DNA from 2 places in the Methylophaga sp. UBA3613 genome. Region 2 is predicted to be linked to the other one. Evidence: riboswitches for the same ligand, from Rfam matches in the RefSeq annotation. Region 2 holds a riboswitch; the other holds the start of a gene.
The links. Region 2 has a riboswitch for thiamine pyrophosphate ahead of thiC (phosphomethylpyrimidine synthase ThiC). Riboswitches for the same ligand answer to the same signal wherever they lie in the genome.
Positions count from the first base shown of each region.

Region 1: it holds a riboswitch for thiamine pyrophosphate, as region 2 does, so the genes downstream of both, B3S93_RS01580 (TonB-dependent receptor) here and thiC (phosphomethylpyrimidine synthase ThiC) in region 2, are expected to answer to the same signal.

Region 1 is NZ_DFLS01000003.1:16,874-24,883, reverse strand. It holds gene cysD (sulfate adenylyltransferase subunit CysD) at 1-529, opposite strand, end outside; gene B3S93_RS01605 (phosphoadenylyl-sulfate reductase) at 542-1,240, opposite strand; gene B3S93_RS01600 (sulfite exporter TauE/SafE family protein) at 1,271-2,071, opposite strand; gene B3S93_RS01595 (hypothetical protein) at 2,320-2,670, shown strand; gene cysB (HTH-type transcriptional regulator CysB) at 2,752-3,672, shown strand; gene B3S93_RS01585 (SRPBCC family protein) at 3,760-4,329, shown strand; TPP riboswitch at 4,441-4,546, shown strand; gene B3S93_RS01580 (TonB-dependent receptor) at 4,608-6,719, shown strand; gene B3S93_RS01575 (YkoF family thiamine/hydroxymethylpyrimidine-binding protein) at 6,766-7,023, shown strand; gene pnuC (nicotinamide riboside transporter PnuC) at 7,023-7,646, shown strand; gene B3S93_RS01565 (phosphotransferase) at 7,643-8,010, opposite strand, start outside.
Region 2 is NZ_DFLS01000006.1:262,617-270,626, reverse strand. It holds gene B3S93_RS07530 (hypothetical protein) at 1-404, opposite strand, end outside; gene B3S93_RS07525 (tetratricopeptide repeat protein) at 817-2,820, shown strand; gene B3S93_RS07520 (Smr/MutS family protein) at 2,848-3,402, opposite strand; TPP riboswitch at 3,492-3,597, shown strand; gene thiC (phosphomethylpyrimidine synthase ThiC) at 3,704-5,515, shown strand; gene B3S93_RS07510 (NAD(P)/FAD-dependent oxidoreductase) at 5,537-6,607, shown strand; gene thiS (sulfur carrier protein ThiS) at 6,597-6,818, shown strand; gene B3S93_RS07500 (thiazole synthase) at 6,820-7,617, shown strand; gene thiE (thiamine phosphate synthase) at 7,610-8,010, shown strand, end outside.

The DNA of each region.
Region 1 (8,010 bases), on a different contig from region 2:
CACCTTTATTAACTCTGCTGTTGTAAATGTTCCATAGCTCAGGGCGTTGTGCTTTAGGATCCCAGCGATGGTTTTTATCGCGAAATGAATATACACGCTCCTTGGCACGAGACTTTTCTTCATCTCGTCGAGCACCACCAAAAGCCGCATCAAAGCCATGTTTACTCAACGCCTGTTTCAAAGCATCCGTTTTCATGATGTCTGTATAGCGAGGATGGTCGAATGGGTTGATACCCGCTTCAACACCTTCCTGATTGGTATGTACGATAAGGTCCAATCCCAGCTCTTTTGCGCGCTGATCACGGAACCTGACCATTTCCTGAAACTTCCAGGTGGTATCAATATGCATCAACGGAAATGGCGGCTTGCCTGGATAAAATGCTTTCATGGCCAGATGCAGCATGACAGCAGAATCCTTACCAATTGAATATAGCATGACCGGATTTTCAAACTCAGCGGCCACTTCACGCATAATATGAATACTTTCGGCTTCGAGCTGTTTTAAGTGTGTCAGTTGTTTTTCAGTCATAATTTTTCTCTGTTACTTAGCCTTTACGTGTAAGCCACATTCTTTGGTTTCAGGATTTTCCCACCACCAGCGACCAGCCCGGATATCTTCGCCTGGGGTAATCGCTCTGGTACATGGCGCACAGCCAATACTGGCATAACCCTGATTATGTAATTCATTAAATGGAACATCAAAAGCGCGGATATATTTCCATACTTCGCCATTTGACCAGTCCGTCAGTGGACTGAATTTCTGTAACTCATGGTCTGCATCCCATTCAGATACCGGTAACTCATTTCGAGTAATCGACTGTGAGCGGCGCATTCCCGTCAGCCAGGCCTTTTTACCAGCCAAAGCACGATTTAACGGTGCAACTTTGCGTATTCCACAGCATTGTTTTCGCAGGTCGACACTGTCATAAAATGCGTTTGGTCCATTATGTGTCACAAACTGTTCAATACTCAGGGTATCGGGATAATAAACCTCAACCTCAAGCTGATAGTGCTTTTTAGCCTGCTGCATTAAATCATAGGTTTCTTTGGGCAGTCGACCTGTATCCAAAGTGAAGATGCCGATTTGCGGTGCAAATTTGGCAATCAAATCCATTAACACCATATCTTCAGCGCCATAACTGGTCGCCAAGACTGCAGGGCTATAATCAGCCTCAATCTGCTCCAGCAACTGTTTTACAGCATCAATTTTCAGTTGAAGCTTTTCATTAATTTCTGTCATTTTGAATTACTTTTTCATTCGTTTAGTTTGTTAAAGCAAACATTTGATCCCAACCATTAACAAAATGATTGCCAGCAACGGCCGTAAAATCTTATCTGAGATTCTCACCCCCAGATGTGAGCCAATATAAATGCCTGGTAACGATCCCATCAGCAAATAAGATAATAATGACCAATCTACCGTGCCCACTGCAGAATGGCCTAATCCGGCCACTGCCGTTAAAGGAACAGCATGTGCGATATCGGTTGCCACAATTTCTACACCACGCATCTTCGGATAAAGAAATAATAAAACAACCGCTCCCAATGCGCCGGCCCCTACCGAAGATAATGTCACCATCACCCCTAACAAAGCACCGATAATTACTGTTGCCGGCGCCTTCAAGGCTTCATCCTGTCGTAAACGATATAGATAATTCACTAAAGGATGCCCCTGACGTGCTTTCATTATCCCGGCCAGCCAGTTTTTCAGCAGTAATGCACTAGACGTTAAAATTAAAGCGATGCCCAGAGCAACCGTTATCAGATCATTGTGCTTACCTTCATGAACACCGGTTGCACTGAGAAACCATAAAGTCAGCAAGGTGGCTGGTAGACTCCCTGCAGCAAGCCGCCAGACCACACGCCAATGCACCACGCCATGACGCCAATAAGCCCAAATACCACCTGCTTTAGTTACTGCCGCAAACAATAAATCTGTCCCTACAGCGATTGCAGGTTGGATACCAAACCCAAAAATCAGAATTGGGGTCATCAACGATCCGCCACCAACGCCTGTCATCCCGACCATAATGCCTACGCCCAGGCCTGCCAGCAAATAACCCCATTCCATTAATAAATTGACCTTTACCCTGCTTTGTTGGCAGCAAGTTTACCAGTTGGCAATATTCAATCAATGAATATTATTTTCTATCTATATAACTTATGAGAATATAAAGAAATCCTTGCCATTTGAACTGAGAGCCAATCTTTAACATAGCCTTAACCTAAATTGACTGACACTGCTAATTGTTCACATTTCTTTCACGGTGTATAGACGAAGCTCTAACTCCAACTCCACTCTGGGATGAGAGGCTGAAGATGACAACTTATAGAATCTTGTTAGTTATAACAGCAGCATGTTCTGCATTGATAACATCTTTTTTTATTAATCCTGCCGATTCAAACCGGGTGTTTGAGCCTGCACAGATTATTTTTCCACCGGCTTCGATTCAAGCGCCGGAAACCTCTGATAATGAGGTTATAGAAAATGCAGATCCACTCACTTTGGCCATAAAAGTGTGTTTTCAAGATAAATGTGAATACCTGGCACAGTCTGAGATGCAACATATTTTAACCCGGGAAGGTGAATCTATGGCTGAAAGCGAACAGTATCAAACAACTGTGCCTTTCCAGCTTCCTCAGCAAGGTGTTCCAATCATTGAAATGTAAAACGTAACGCACCATAACTGGTCTTTTATCACTAAAAACTTATATATTTACTCTTACTAATAATAATTACGGATATAGTGGATGAAGTTGCAACAATTGAAATATGTTCGCGAAGTGGCTCGTCGTGGCCTCAGTATCTCTGCAGCGGCTCAGGCACTGCATGCTTCTCAGCCAGGTGTAAGTAACCAGATTCAGTTACTGGAAGATGAGCTGGGGCTGCTAATCTTCGAACGACATGGGAAACGTTTATCGGCTATCACACCGCTGGGAGAATCCGTTATTGCCATGGCTGAGCGGGTGTTACAGGAAGTAGACAATTTACGTGAACAGGCGGCTGACAGTCGTCATGAGAAAAAAGGCACACTTTCAATCGGCACCACACACACTCAGGCACGTTATGCTCTGCCAAAAGCTATCAAGGCCTTTTCAGAACAATATCCCGATGTGCACTTAAATATGGTGCAAGGTACCCCACCTGAAGTCGCTGAAATGGCGGCCACCGGTAAAGTGGACTTAGCGATAGCAACCGAGGGCTTATCAAAATTTGATAATCTGGCGATTTTGCCCTGCTACGAATGGAATCGTACAGTGATAACGCCACCGGGGCATCCGCTTTTGAATGAAAAAAAACTCACTCTTGAGGCTATTTCACAATATCCAATACTGACATACGTAATGGGCTTTACCGGTCGCGCGCAACAGGATCAGTCTTTTATTGAACGTGGTCTTAAGCCTAACGTTATTTTTACCGCCACTGATGCGGATGTAATTAAAACCTACGTAGAATTGGGGCTTGGTATTGGCATTATAGCCAGCATGGCATTTGATCCAGCAAAAGATGCTCCTTTACAAGCATTGGATGCCAGTGGTTTATTTAAACCAAGTACGACCCATATGGGAATTCGTAAAGGCAGTTATCTTCGCGGTTACAGTTATGCTTTTATTGAGTTTTTTGCTCCCCATCTTCAACGCTCAACTATTCAGAACGCGATCGCATTGTGAATTTTTCCCTTTAGCATTTCGGAAGGTAATGGTAGTTTAATCGGGCTAAATTTTGGCATTACAAATGAAATATAAGAAGGAAATATAATGAAAGCTGTATTAAAAGTCCTGGTTACAGGCTTCTTCCTGTTACCTGCGCTGGTATTTTCTCATGGCGCTTCACGTCTGCAAGTCGAAGAAACAGTGTTGATTAATGCTGATGCTGAAACTGTGTGGAACATGGTTAAAGATTTCGACAGCCTGCATAAATGGCACCCAGCCATCATTTCTACTAAAGCAGAAGGTGGGAATGAACCTGGCGCGACGCGCGTTTTAACCCTTAAAAATGATTCAACCATCACTGAAACGTTGAAAAAGTTTGACGAAGAATCAATGAGTTTTATGTATCAGATTGATGAAATGAGTTCTGTTGGACAGGTTGAAATTGAAGGCGAAATGCATGATATCCCTGCAGTGCCTGTCAGTAAGTATAAAGCCTGGTTAACTGTAGAAGCTGAAGGCGACCAAACCAAAGTCACCTGGTTGGCCAAATTTTTCCGTGGCTATACCGGCAACCATCATGAGCCTAAAGAGTTAAATGACGAAACGGCTACCAATGCTATTGAAGGTATTTTCCGTTCAGGCCTCGACACTTTAAAAGCCAAAATTGAAAATTAAGTCAGTATTGACTTGAACTTTAAGGCGTCTTCGGACGCCTTTTTTTATATCCTCTGAACAATCAAAGATGGGAAAACAACACTTTTTTCTGTATATTTCACCTACTTGCTAATACAAGCCTCGGGGTGGTCGAAAGGCCTGAGATTCACCAGTTGGTGAAGACCCGATGAACCTGATCCAGGTAATACTGGCGTAGGGACAGGCGGCAAACCCTTCTTGCTAGATCAATGCAAATGGCGTGATCCCCTGTTCTTTTTAAGAATTTAAAAAGGATAGTCATGAAACTCACCCTGCTTTCCATCGCAGTCACCAGCGCTTTATTTTCTCCCGGCGCAGTTGCACAAACCGAGACCGATAGCACTGATTTACCGTCCATGCTGGTCAGTGCAGATTTTCGTCCTGCAGAAGCCCAGGATATTCCCGTCAGTCTGACAACATTCGATGAGGAAATCATTGAATCACGTGGTGCCCAGCACATTGAAGATGTTCTCAATCTTGCACCCAATGTAAATCTTTCCAGCGGCGCTTCCCGTGGTCAGTTTTTTCAGATCCGTGGTATTGGTGAACGCAGTGAGTTTCTTGCTCCCCTAAACCCATCGGTAGGACTTTATATTGATGGTATCGATTTTAGTCGCAGTGGCGGCGCAGCCACACTATTTGATATTGAGAAAGTAGAAGTATTACGTGGACCTCAGGGTACGTTGTATGGAGCCAATGCATTAGCCGGTGTTATCAATATGCAAAGCAAACAGGCCACCAATGATCTGGATATGAATTTTCAGTCAACCGTAGGCAATTACGATACCCGAAGTGTCGGTGTAGCAGTAGGCGGTCCATTAATTAAAGACACTTTACTGGGGCGAATAGCTGTGCATACCCATCGTTCAGATGGCTACATGGATAATGATTTTCTAGGTCGTGACAATACGCAAAATCAGGATGAAATGACTGCCCGCGGACATTTGAAATGGCTGGTCAATAATGACCTGACCATTGATCTGAATTTGCTGCATTTAAATATCGACAATGGTTACGACGCATTCACACTTGATAACAGCCGTAACAGTCTTTCAGATGAGCCTGGCAATGACAAACAGCATACCAATGCATTTGCACTCAAATCCGACTGGCGAGCAAGCAGTAAAGTGCAATTACAATCTACTTTGACCTATTCCAAATCTGATTTGGAATATAGCTATGATGATGACTGGTCGTATAAAGGTCAGTTTGATCCCAGTTTATTTCCTTACAGTGGTTTTGATCAGTACAAACGCGAACGGGAAAACTACTCTATAGAATTCAGAGCCCTTTCCAATGAAGAGGGTCGTATTTTTGCTGATACAACTGATTGGTCAGTAGGTATTTATCTGGCCGATCAACGCCAAGATCTCAAGCGCAAATACTTCGATAACGATACACCTGATGTCTACCCTCTAAATAACACTTATGAAACATCTAACAGTGCCATTTTTGGGCAATTAGATACCGCTTTAACGGAAAAACTGACCCTGATAACTGGCTTACGTGCTGAACATTGGGACGCTGATTATGACGATTCGCAAGGATTGGATCTGGATGACAGCGATGTGTTATTCGGGGGGAAAGTCGGTTTGAATTATCAGTTCCGTCCACAACACCTTTTATACACATCATTATCCCGTGGCTACAAAGCTGGGGGGGTTAACACGGAAGCAGATCTGGCGCCAGGCTTACGCAAATTCAATAATGAATATTTATGGAACCTTGAAGCCGGTATGAAATCACTATGGCTGAATGGAAGCTTGGTGACCGATATCACGGCATTTTATGGTTTGCGAAAAGATGCCCAGGTAAAAACCTCTGTAGGTGTGCCACGCGACAGTGGTGGTACCCGTTTTATTGATTATCAGGATAATGCAGCGAAAGGCCGCAATATGGGGATTGAAGCAAGTGTTGATTGGTTGATCAATGAACGCTTAAGAACCTTTGCGGCAGTAGGTCTGTTGCATGCGACATTTGACGAATATGACAACCCTGAACTGGATGAGTCTGGATTAAATATTCAGGGCAGGAGGCAAGCTCATGCTCCTGCCTACACATTTAGTATTGGCAGTGAAGTCTATCTGACCCCACAATGGAATCTTCGCGCCAATGTTGAGGGCAAGGATGAGTTCTATTACTCCAACAGCCATAATGCGAAATCCAGTTCTTACGCCATTACCAATGCAAGTTTGCAGTACCAGCAGCAAAACTGGACATTTACCCTGTGGGGTCGCAATCTGTTTGATAAAGACTATTACACTCGCGGCTTTTTCTTTGGTATCGATCCATCAGCTGGCTATGAAGATCGAGTTTATACCCAATATGCTGATCCCCGTACTTTCGGTATGACTGTATCTTACGACTACTAATTTAACTGAGGTGCTTTAGTGCCCCTCCTTTCTTAAGGAAACTATCATGCGAATTTCTGTAGATATCAGCCTTTATCCGCTGACAGAGCAATTTGTTAAACCAATTCTGGCGTTTATTGCCAAGTTGGAAAACAATCCAAAATTGATCGTGCACCGTAATACATTGAGCACGCAGATTTTTGGCGAGTATCGTGATGTGATGGATGCGATGGACAGTGAAATTGAAGCGGTGTTTGCCCAGATGCCGCATAGCGTTTTTGTATTAAAACTGATCGGTAACGATCGTCATCAAGTCAAAGACTAATGTCTGAATCAGGCTGGTGGAATATTACGCTAGCTGGGCTGGCGTCAATGAGTGGCTGGGAAGTATTTGCCGCTCTGCTGGGAATTGGCTATATCCTGTTTGCTGCCCGAGAATCACAATGGTGCTGGCCATTAGCGTTTATCAGTACCATTATTTACACCATCCTGTTTTGGGAAAACCAGTTGCCAATGCAGGCCCTGCTAAACCTGTATTACATTGGTATGGCGATCTATGGCTTTATTCTCTGGCATCGTCATGAAAATCAGACCGCAGAACTGAATATTCACAGCTGGCCATGGCAATATCATCTGATCTTTATTGCCACTGGTGGATTTCTCAGTTTAGTGTTTGGCTATTACCTATCGGCTCATGCTACTCAATATCCCTATCTGGATGCATTTGTGATGGTGTTTTCGGTGATGAATACGTTATTGATGGCACGTAAAGTATTGGAAAACTGGTTATATTGGCAAGTTATCAACAGCTCAGCCATTGTGCTTTATGCATTAACCGGCTTTTACGCCACTATCGTGATGTTCAGTATTTATCTGTTTCTCGCTATGGCGGGGTATTTCAAATGGCGTAAGTTATTAGCAGCCCAACACCAGACTCGAACGGCTTAACTAAACCGTTCGGGATGGTTGAGCCAGGAATTCAAATCTGTCTCACCTAAAACATTCATCAAAAATAGTAATAATCGATAAGGCAACCGAACATTCGTCAGATCTGGGATGACCTGATAATTCTGATATTCAGCAGCAAACTGTTCTGCCTGTGATTGATCCAGCAAATATTCGAGCAAAACAAATTCTAACGTTCTTGGACCATAGACAATCGCATCCAGATCAACCAGTGCAGAAAGCTTATCTTGCTGCATCAAAAACTGATCCCACCGTAAATCGGGCATGATGGGCACAAATGTGTTTTCACATAGTAGTTCGGCCTGCTTCAAGGCCTGTTGTAAAACAGTTTGTTCAATTGAATCAG
Region 2 (8,010 bases):
GCTCTAGTCGATGATTTTTCAGCTAAAAATTTGGCAAAGGTATCTATGTATTTTTTTGATTTATTGGGTTCGTTTAATAAAAGTTGTATCGTTCGGCCAATAACGAAGAAGACTGACTCTCTGACTTGCATTATTTTGCCGAGACCAATACCTCTAAACTGGGCACTTTCGCTTAAACATCTATCTAATGGTGTAAAGATATCCTCTAAATCAACAGTTGAAAATTTGTCTTCTGATACATTTAATTGTTCACTGATAAAATTGGTAAATTCTTCAAATCGTTTATCATCAAAATTTGCCTTGTCAGCATCACGAAGTCTAAAGGCTTCACTTATGATTGATCTCTGGATCGGGGCGCCTGCTTCTACAGAAAATCCTGCACCTAATATATAGACCGTTTTCATATTTCCCTATACCTGTTTAGTTAGAAAAAAACTAACAATACACTAATGCCTTTTCACATGTTTTTGGACTTTATTGCAGGGGGGGGGCAAAACAGGACAGACACTATTGAGAATAGATGATGCATTTTGTTATGAAGATTATTTACTTACTCTGAGTCATCCAAGTCAAGAGATGCAACATATAAATCAGCAAAATCAAATTCAATCGACTCTTACCCATTTATTGCAATCTATGTGAAGAGTGATTGGATTAAAAAATAAGGTTATTACTCGCTCTTAACTCTTATAGAACTTAAACTTAAGCAGACTAGTAGAACTAAAGTGCTAGGATGAAAAAGCTTAATTCATGATTGCTGCACTTGTGAAGATAGACTAAGGTTAGATCCTTCAATATTCAGCCCTTAAAAAATAGATGAAAAAAAGAAAAATAAAAGTTTTTATTGCCACGCCATCGGATCTGACGGAGGAAAGAGAGGCTTTCCGAAATATTTTAGAATTACTAAACGAGGGATTTGGAGATGGAGCTAATATCGAGTTCGAAGCTCTAGGCTGGGAAAATGAATATGCTTCAACTGGTCGTCGTGTTCAATCATTGTTTAATAAAATGATTGATGAATGCGATGTTTTTATTTTAGCTATACATACAAGGTGGGGACAAACTGCCTCAGACGCTGCTCCATACTCTTCGTATACCGAAGAAGAGTTTTATCGAGCTTATGATAGATTCAGAGAACAATCGAAACCTGAGATTTTTGTTTTTTTTAAACAAATTGAGCGGGCTTTAGAAGCTCATCCAGACGAGCAACTTCAAAAGGTGTTAGATTTCAGAAAAAAATTAGAAGAATCTGGTGTCGACTTTTATAAAGCATTCAAAGATGTACAACAATTTAAGACTTTAATAGGTCGTCATCTTCGTGCCTATGTTAAAGGAGACCTTACATCTCTTAAACAAGGTCTTCATCCGATTATCTTACCTCTTGATGTAGTAAAAGAAATTGAAGCTCAAAAAAAGGAAGTTCAGCTTGAAGTACAAAATGCGTCTATGGAAAAAGATCAAGCATTATTACAGTTAGAGCTTAGAGATCTTAAGATGGCAGAATTTGCAGCTGCTTTATCGTTTGAGGGAAAAATAGAATATGCGAGACAAATGTTTTCGATTGTTAGTCTAGAATCTAAAAATTTAAAAATTCTTAACCTAAGCTTTTTGTTCTATCAAAGAACTGGTGATTTAGACGCTGCCGATGCGGTACTCCAAAAATGGGATGATTTACTAGTAGATAACAAAAATACTATTGAGGGAGCTGCCGTAACTGGAAATAAAGGAATTATTTTACTGAACAGAGGAAAAACTGACGAAGCTCAAAAATGTTTTCAACATGCTTTATCTATTTATGAAACGGAAAATTTTTTACCAGGTTTAGCACAGCAATTTGGGAATTTAGGTGTCGTGAACCAGATTCAATCAAAATATAAGCTATCTGAAAGGTTTTTTTTTAAGGCTTTGGATATACACAAATCTCTGAATCAACAGAGGTTCATTGGTGCTGATTATTTAAATTTGGGGGATGTTTACTCTGAGCTTGGACAGCTTGATATGGCAGATAAAATGTACCTTAAGGCTGAGAAAGTTTTTAAAGAAATTAATTCTCAGGAAGGAATAGCTAAAGTTAAAAGTAATCACGGCCACGTGTACAAAATCAAAGGTGAATACCTAAAAGCCATAGCTATGTATGAAGAGGCGGCAATAATCAATTCTCAATTGGGATCCATACAAGGAGAGGCAATTCAGTACTCAAGCTTAGCAAACATATACCGAAAAATGCGGGACTTTAAAAAATCAAAGTTTTATTTCACGAAAGCAATAGAAATAAATGAAAAATTTGGTTTTATAGAAACTCTGGCTTCAAATTATGGAAATCTTAGTCTTCTTAATAAAGATATGGGTTTAATTGATGAAGCAGAGGAATTAGCTCTTTTAGCACTAACTTTACACCGAGAAGTTAATAGTCAATCTGGTGTTGCTGCTCAATATAGCAATTTAGCAGTTTTAAGTGAAAAACGTGAGGAAATTAATAAAGCAATGGAATTTCATCATATGTCTATGGAAATAAACTCATTAATTGGACATAGACAAAATTTAGCAGTGAATTATGGAAATTTGGCAGGACTCCATCTTAAAAAAAATGAATTAGTTATTGCTGAAGAATTTTATAAGAAATCAATCGATTTAGCTTTATCAGTTGGAGACAAAGAAAATTTAGGGAATCAATATTCAAACTTAGGTGATTTATATTTATTGACAGAAGATATTGATAATGCAATTAAAATGTTCACGAGTTCAAAACAAGCTTTTTTTGAATTAAATTCATCAAAATTTGAAACAGTTGATAAAAAGTTAAAGTTTTTAACTAGTTGACTATATTAAGCATAAATTAAAATTTATTTATTTTTCAAACTGCCTCTTCAACAAAACATACAAAGCCCCAGTCCCACCATCCTCTATCGTTGCACTGCAAAATGCCAGTACGGCATCACTTTGTCTAAGCCAGTGATTGAGTTTGCTTTTTAATACCGGTTTGTTATCGCGTGAACCCCAGCCTTTGCCGTGAATGATTCGCACGCAGCGAATCTTCTGCTCTTGGCATTGTTCGAGAAAATGGGAGAGGGTGGGTTCAGCTTTGGCGAGGGTGAGGCCGTGTAAATCGAGTTCGGCTTCCAGATGTACTCTGCCACTTTTGAGTTTGGCGAATTGGCGGTTTTGAATGCCGTCACCTCGGTATTCCAGATATTCTTCGTTACCCACGGTTTCGGGGGCGAAAAGACTGGAAAACTCGCTGGTGTCATGGGGGAGTTCGGCTGCGGAGGGTTTTCTGACCGTTGGCGGAGGTGGTGGTTTTCGATGCACCAGGCGGTCGTGTTTGATGGGCTCGGCGTCGCTCATTTCATTACGAAACAAGGAAAACTCGTCGTCATCATTTTTATTTTTGTTATCTGCCATGGCCGATGTTGCCTGATTTCATGCCGTTTGATGTGACCCATTGTGCCAGATGATGCTTGTGTAAAAAATCATTTTTAGTTTAGGATGATTTCCACTTGTCGGGGTGCCCCCTCTGAATTATCAGAAAGGGCTGAGATGAAACCCGTTGAACCTGAAGAGGCTAGAACCTCCGTAGGAAACAAGCCGGAATGCCGGTACGTCTGATTGTCTGACTGTAGCCGCCGTGTATCTCCATCACCTTGTTCGCGAAAGCGCAACGTCTTCATTTCCCCGACTTTTTTATTCAAAAAGGGGAAATCAGATGTCAGCAGCCAATCCAAAAGTCATTGATATTAAAGACCGTAGTGGCATTACTACTCAGCCATTACCGGGTTCTGAAAAAATCTATATTACCGGCAGTCGTGATGATCTCCGGGTGCCATTTCGTCAAATTTCTCTGACTGATACACCGAACCGTGATCCCAGTCTGCCGGGTGAGCCGAATGCGCCGGTGATGGTTTACGACACCTCTGGTATTTACACCGATCCCACTGAAACAATCGATCTGGAAAAAGGCTTAACGCCGATTCGTCAGCAATGGATTGAGGAACGCGACGATACCGAAGTATTACCCGCATTCAGTTCCAACTTTACCCGTGATCAGGATGGTCTGGAATTTGATATTCCACTGTTCACCAATCGTCGTCTGCCACGCAAAGCCAAACCCGGCAAAAACGTCAGCCAGATGCACTATGCGCGTCAGGGATTGATTACCCCGGAAATGGAATATATCGCCATTCGTGAAAGCATGGGTCGAGCAGCGTTGCAGGCCAAAGGCGAATTACCAGCTGATAAACCCAATCACATCACCCCGGAATTTGTCCGTAAGGAAGTCGCCGAAGGTCGGGCGATTATTCCAGCCAATATCAATCACCCTGAAGCTGAGCCGATGATTATCGGTCGTAACTTTCTGGTCAAAATCAACGCCAATATCGGTAACTCTGCCACCACGTCTTCGATTGAAGAAGAAGTGGAAAAAATGGTCTGGAGCACCCGTTGGGGCGGCGACACGGTAATGGATTTGTCGACTGGTAAACATATTCACCAGACCCGTGAATGGATTATCCGTAATTCACCGGTGCCAATCGGTACCGTGCCGTTGTATCAGGCATTGGAAAAAGTAAATGGCATTGCCGAAGATCTGACATGGGAAGTATTTCGCGATACGTTGATTGAACAGGCCGAGCAGGGCGTCAGTTATTTTACGATTCATGCCGGTATACGTCTGGCGCATATTCCACTCACCGTAAATCGCACCACAGGCATTGTCTCCCGTGGTGGTTCGATTATGGCGGCATGGTGTCTGGCACATCATGAAGAAAGCTTTTTGTACACGCACTTTGAAGATATCTGCGAAATCATGAAAGCCTATGATGTGTCGTTCTCGCTGGGTGATGGTTTACGTCCAGGTTCACAAGCGGATGCCAACGATGAGGCCCAGTTTGCCGAACTGCGAACCTTGGGTGAATTAACCCATATTGCCTGGAAGCATGATGTGCAGGTGATGATTGAAGGACCGGGTCATGTGCCGATGCACAAGATCAAGGAAAACATGGATCTGCAATTGGAAGTCTGCCACGAAGCGCCTTTCTATACCTTAGGGCCATTGGTTACCGATATTGCACCGGGTTATGACCATATTACCTCGGGTATTGGTGCGGCGATGATTGGCTGGTTTGGTACGGCAATGCTGTGTTACGTAACACCTAAAGAACATCTGGGCTTGCCGAATAAAGATGACGTTAAAGTTGGCATTATCACTTACAAAATTGCTGCCCATGCCGCCGATTTGGCGAAAGGTCATCCGGGTGCACATGAACGTGATGATGCGATTTCCAAAGCACGTTTTGAATTCCGTTGGGAAGATCAATTTAACCTTGGTTTAGACCCGGATACTGCTCGGGCTTTCCATGATGAAACCCTGCCAAAACCGAGTGCCAAAGTGGCGCATTTCTGTTCAATGTGCGGGCCGAAATTCTGCTCAATGAAGATTTCACATGATGTGAAAGAAGCCTTTGCCGAGAAGTCGGAAGAGTTTAAGGCCGGTGGCAGCAAAATCTATCATCAGGTTTGATTGGACCGGATCTCGATCGCTATGAAGCATTATCTGATTATCGGTAGCGGTCTGATTGGACGCCTGACAAGCTGGCGCCTGATTCAGGCCGGTCATGCCGTGACGATTCTGTCATCAGACGATAAAGCTGGTACCGACAGTGCCGGTTTTATTGCGGCTTCAATGATCGCGCCGTTTACCGAAGCGGTGACGGCAGATCGGTCGATTCGTGATCTGGGTATTCAAAGTAAGGCGTTGTGGGATAAATGGCTGGCTGAGTTTGAACAGCCAATATTTAATCCGCAGAGCGGCACGTTGGTCGTCGCGCACGAAGGGGATAAGGCTGAACTGGCACGTTATCAACGTCGTGCAATACATATTCTGGATGCAACTGATTATCAGCAGATTGACGCTCAGCAGTTACAAAACCTGTCTCCTGAACTGGCCGAAAATTTTCGGTCGGCGTTGTATTTCCCGCAAGAGAGTTGTCTGGATAATCGCCAGTTTTATCAGCAGGTTGGTGAGTTTCTAACCGAACATGCCAACTGGCAAATAATTGACCCGATTGAAACGTTAACTAACGCCACATTGGAACAGTTGTGCCAGCAAACGCTCGGTCATTCGCTGGATAATTTTACCTCGGTGATTGATTGCCGGGGTAATGGCAGCAAAGTTGATTTGAAAGACTTGCGTGGGGTTCGTGGTGAAGTACTGCGTGTTCATGCGCCGGAAGTGAATCTGCAACAGTGCGTACGCTTAATGCATCCACGTTATCCGCTGTATCTGGCCCCCAGACCGGATCAGCAATATGTTATTGGGGCGACGGTAATTGAATCCGAAGATCGGTCACCAGTGAGTGTACGTAGTGCTATGGAATTGTTATCGGCGCTTTACAGCATTCATAAAGGTTTTGCCGAAGCCCGAGTGTTGGAAATGCGGGCGCATTGCCGTCCGGCATTACCTGATCATTTACCCATGATTCGCCAGCAGGAGTGGGGTTATCAAATCAATGGCCTGTATCGGCATGGTTATTTGCTGGGGCCGGTAATGGTCGATCAATTACTGACAACATTATCAGAACACACAGATTCGGGAGTGCGTTATGCAAGCTGAGTCGATTCAACCCATTTCACTTATTTTGAATGAACAGCCCATAGAAACCACAAGCTTTAATTTGCAGGCGTTTCTGGCTGAGCATGGCTGGATAGAAGGCCGGTTTGTGGTGGTGATTAACGACAATATTATCGCCAAATCAGCACATCCAACCTATCAATTATCAGCAGGCGATCGCATTGATGTGCTATCGCCGATCAGTGGAGGCTGACATGCAAGCATCTGACTGGACCGTTTACGGCCAAACCCTTAGTAGTCGTTTATTTATCGGCACGGCGCTTTATCCTTCACCGCAGGTTATGTGTGATGCCATCAAGGCTTCAGGTGCTCAGGTGATTACTGTGTCATTGCGTCGGCAAAGTGCCGGGCAGGCCAATAGTGGTCAGCAATTCTGGAACATGATTGAAGCGCTGGGCTGTCATTTATTACCTAATACCGCGGGTTGTTACAGTGCAGCCGAGGCAATTAAAACAGCCCATATGGCTCGTGAGTTATTTGAAACTGACTGGATCAAACTCGAAGTCTTAGGCGACAGTTTTAACTTGCAACCGGATCCGTTTGCTTTATTGGAAGCGACCAAAACCCTGATTGCTGATGGTTTTAAAGTGTTTCCCTACTGTACTGATGATTTGGTGCTGTGCCAGAAACTGGCTGATGCCGGATGTGAAGTTTTAATGCCCTGGGGGGCACCAATCGGTACTGGACAAGGATTACTCAATCCTTATGCATTGAGAACATTGCGAGAACGCTTACCGGAAATAACGTTACTGGTCGATGCGGGCATCGGCAAACCTTCTGATGCAGTGCAGGCTATGGAACTGGGTTATGACGGCATTCTGTTGAATACCGCCGTGGCCGAAGCACTTGAACCGGCACTTATGGCCGAAGCGTTTAAACAATCCATCAATGCAGGACGACTGGCATTTGAAGCGGGCATTATGCCAAAACGTGATTCCGCCAAGCCCAGTACACCGACGTTAGACCAACCAATCTGGCAGCAACATGGCTGATCATTCACAAAAAGCTATTTTATTAATAGGTGGCATGGATCCTCAAGGTTGTGCTGGTCTGACAGCAGATATTCAAACCGTGAGCCATCATGGCTTTCATCCTGTTCCGTTAATTACCTGTGTAACTGAACAGACACAAAGCGGTATGCGTGCATTAAATCCACTAACGGCTGAGAAATTTCTCAAACAATACGAAAGCTGTATTGTTGATTTTGACATTGCTGCTATCAAAATTGGTTTGATACCTGATTTGGAGATAGCCGAGGCGATTGAACGTATTCTTAAACGTCATGATGTGCCAATAGTGATGGATCCGGTGATGGCGGCTACGAGTGGGGGAAAGCAGGCTACGCCGGAAGTATTGGAGTTTGTGCGTAAATCAGTATTACCAAA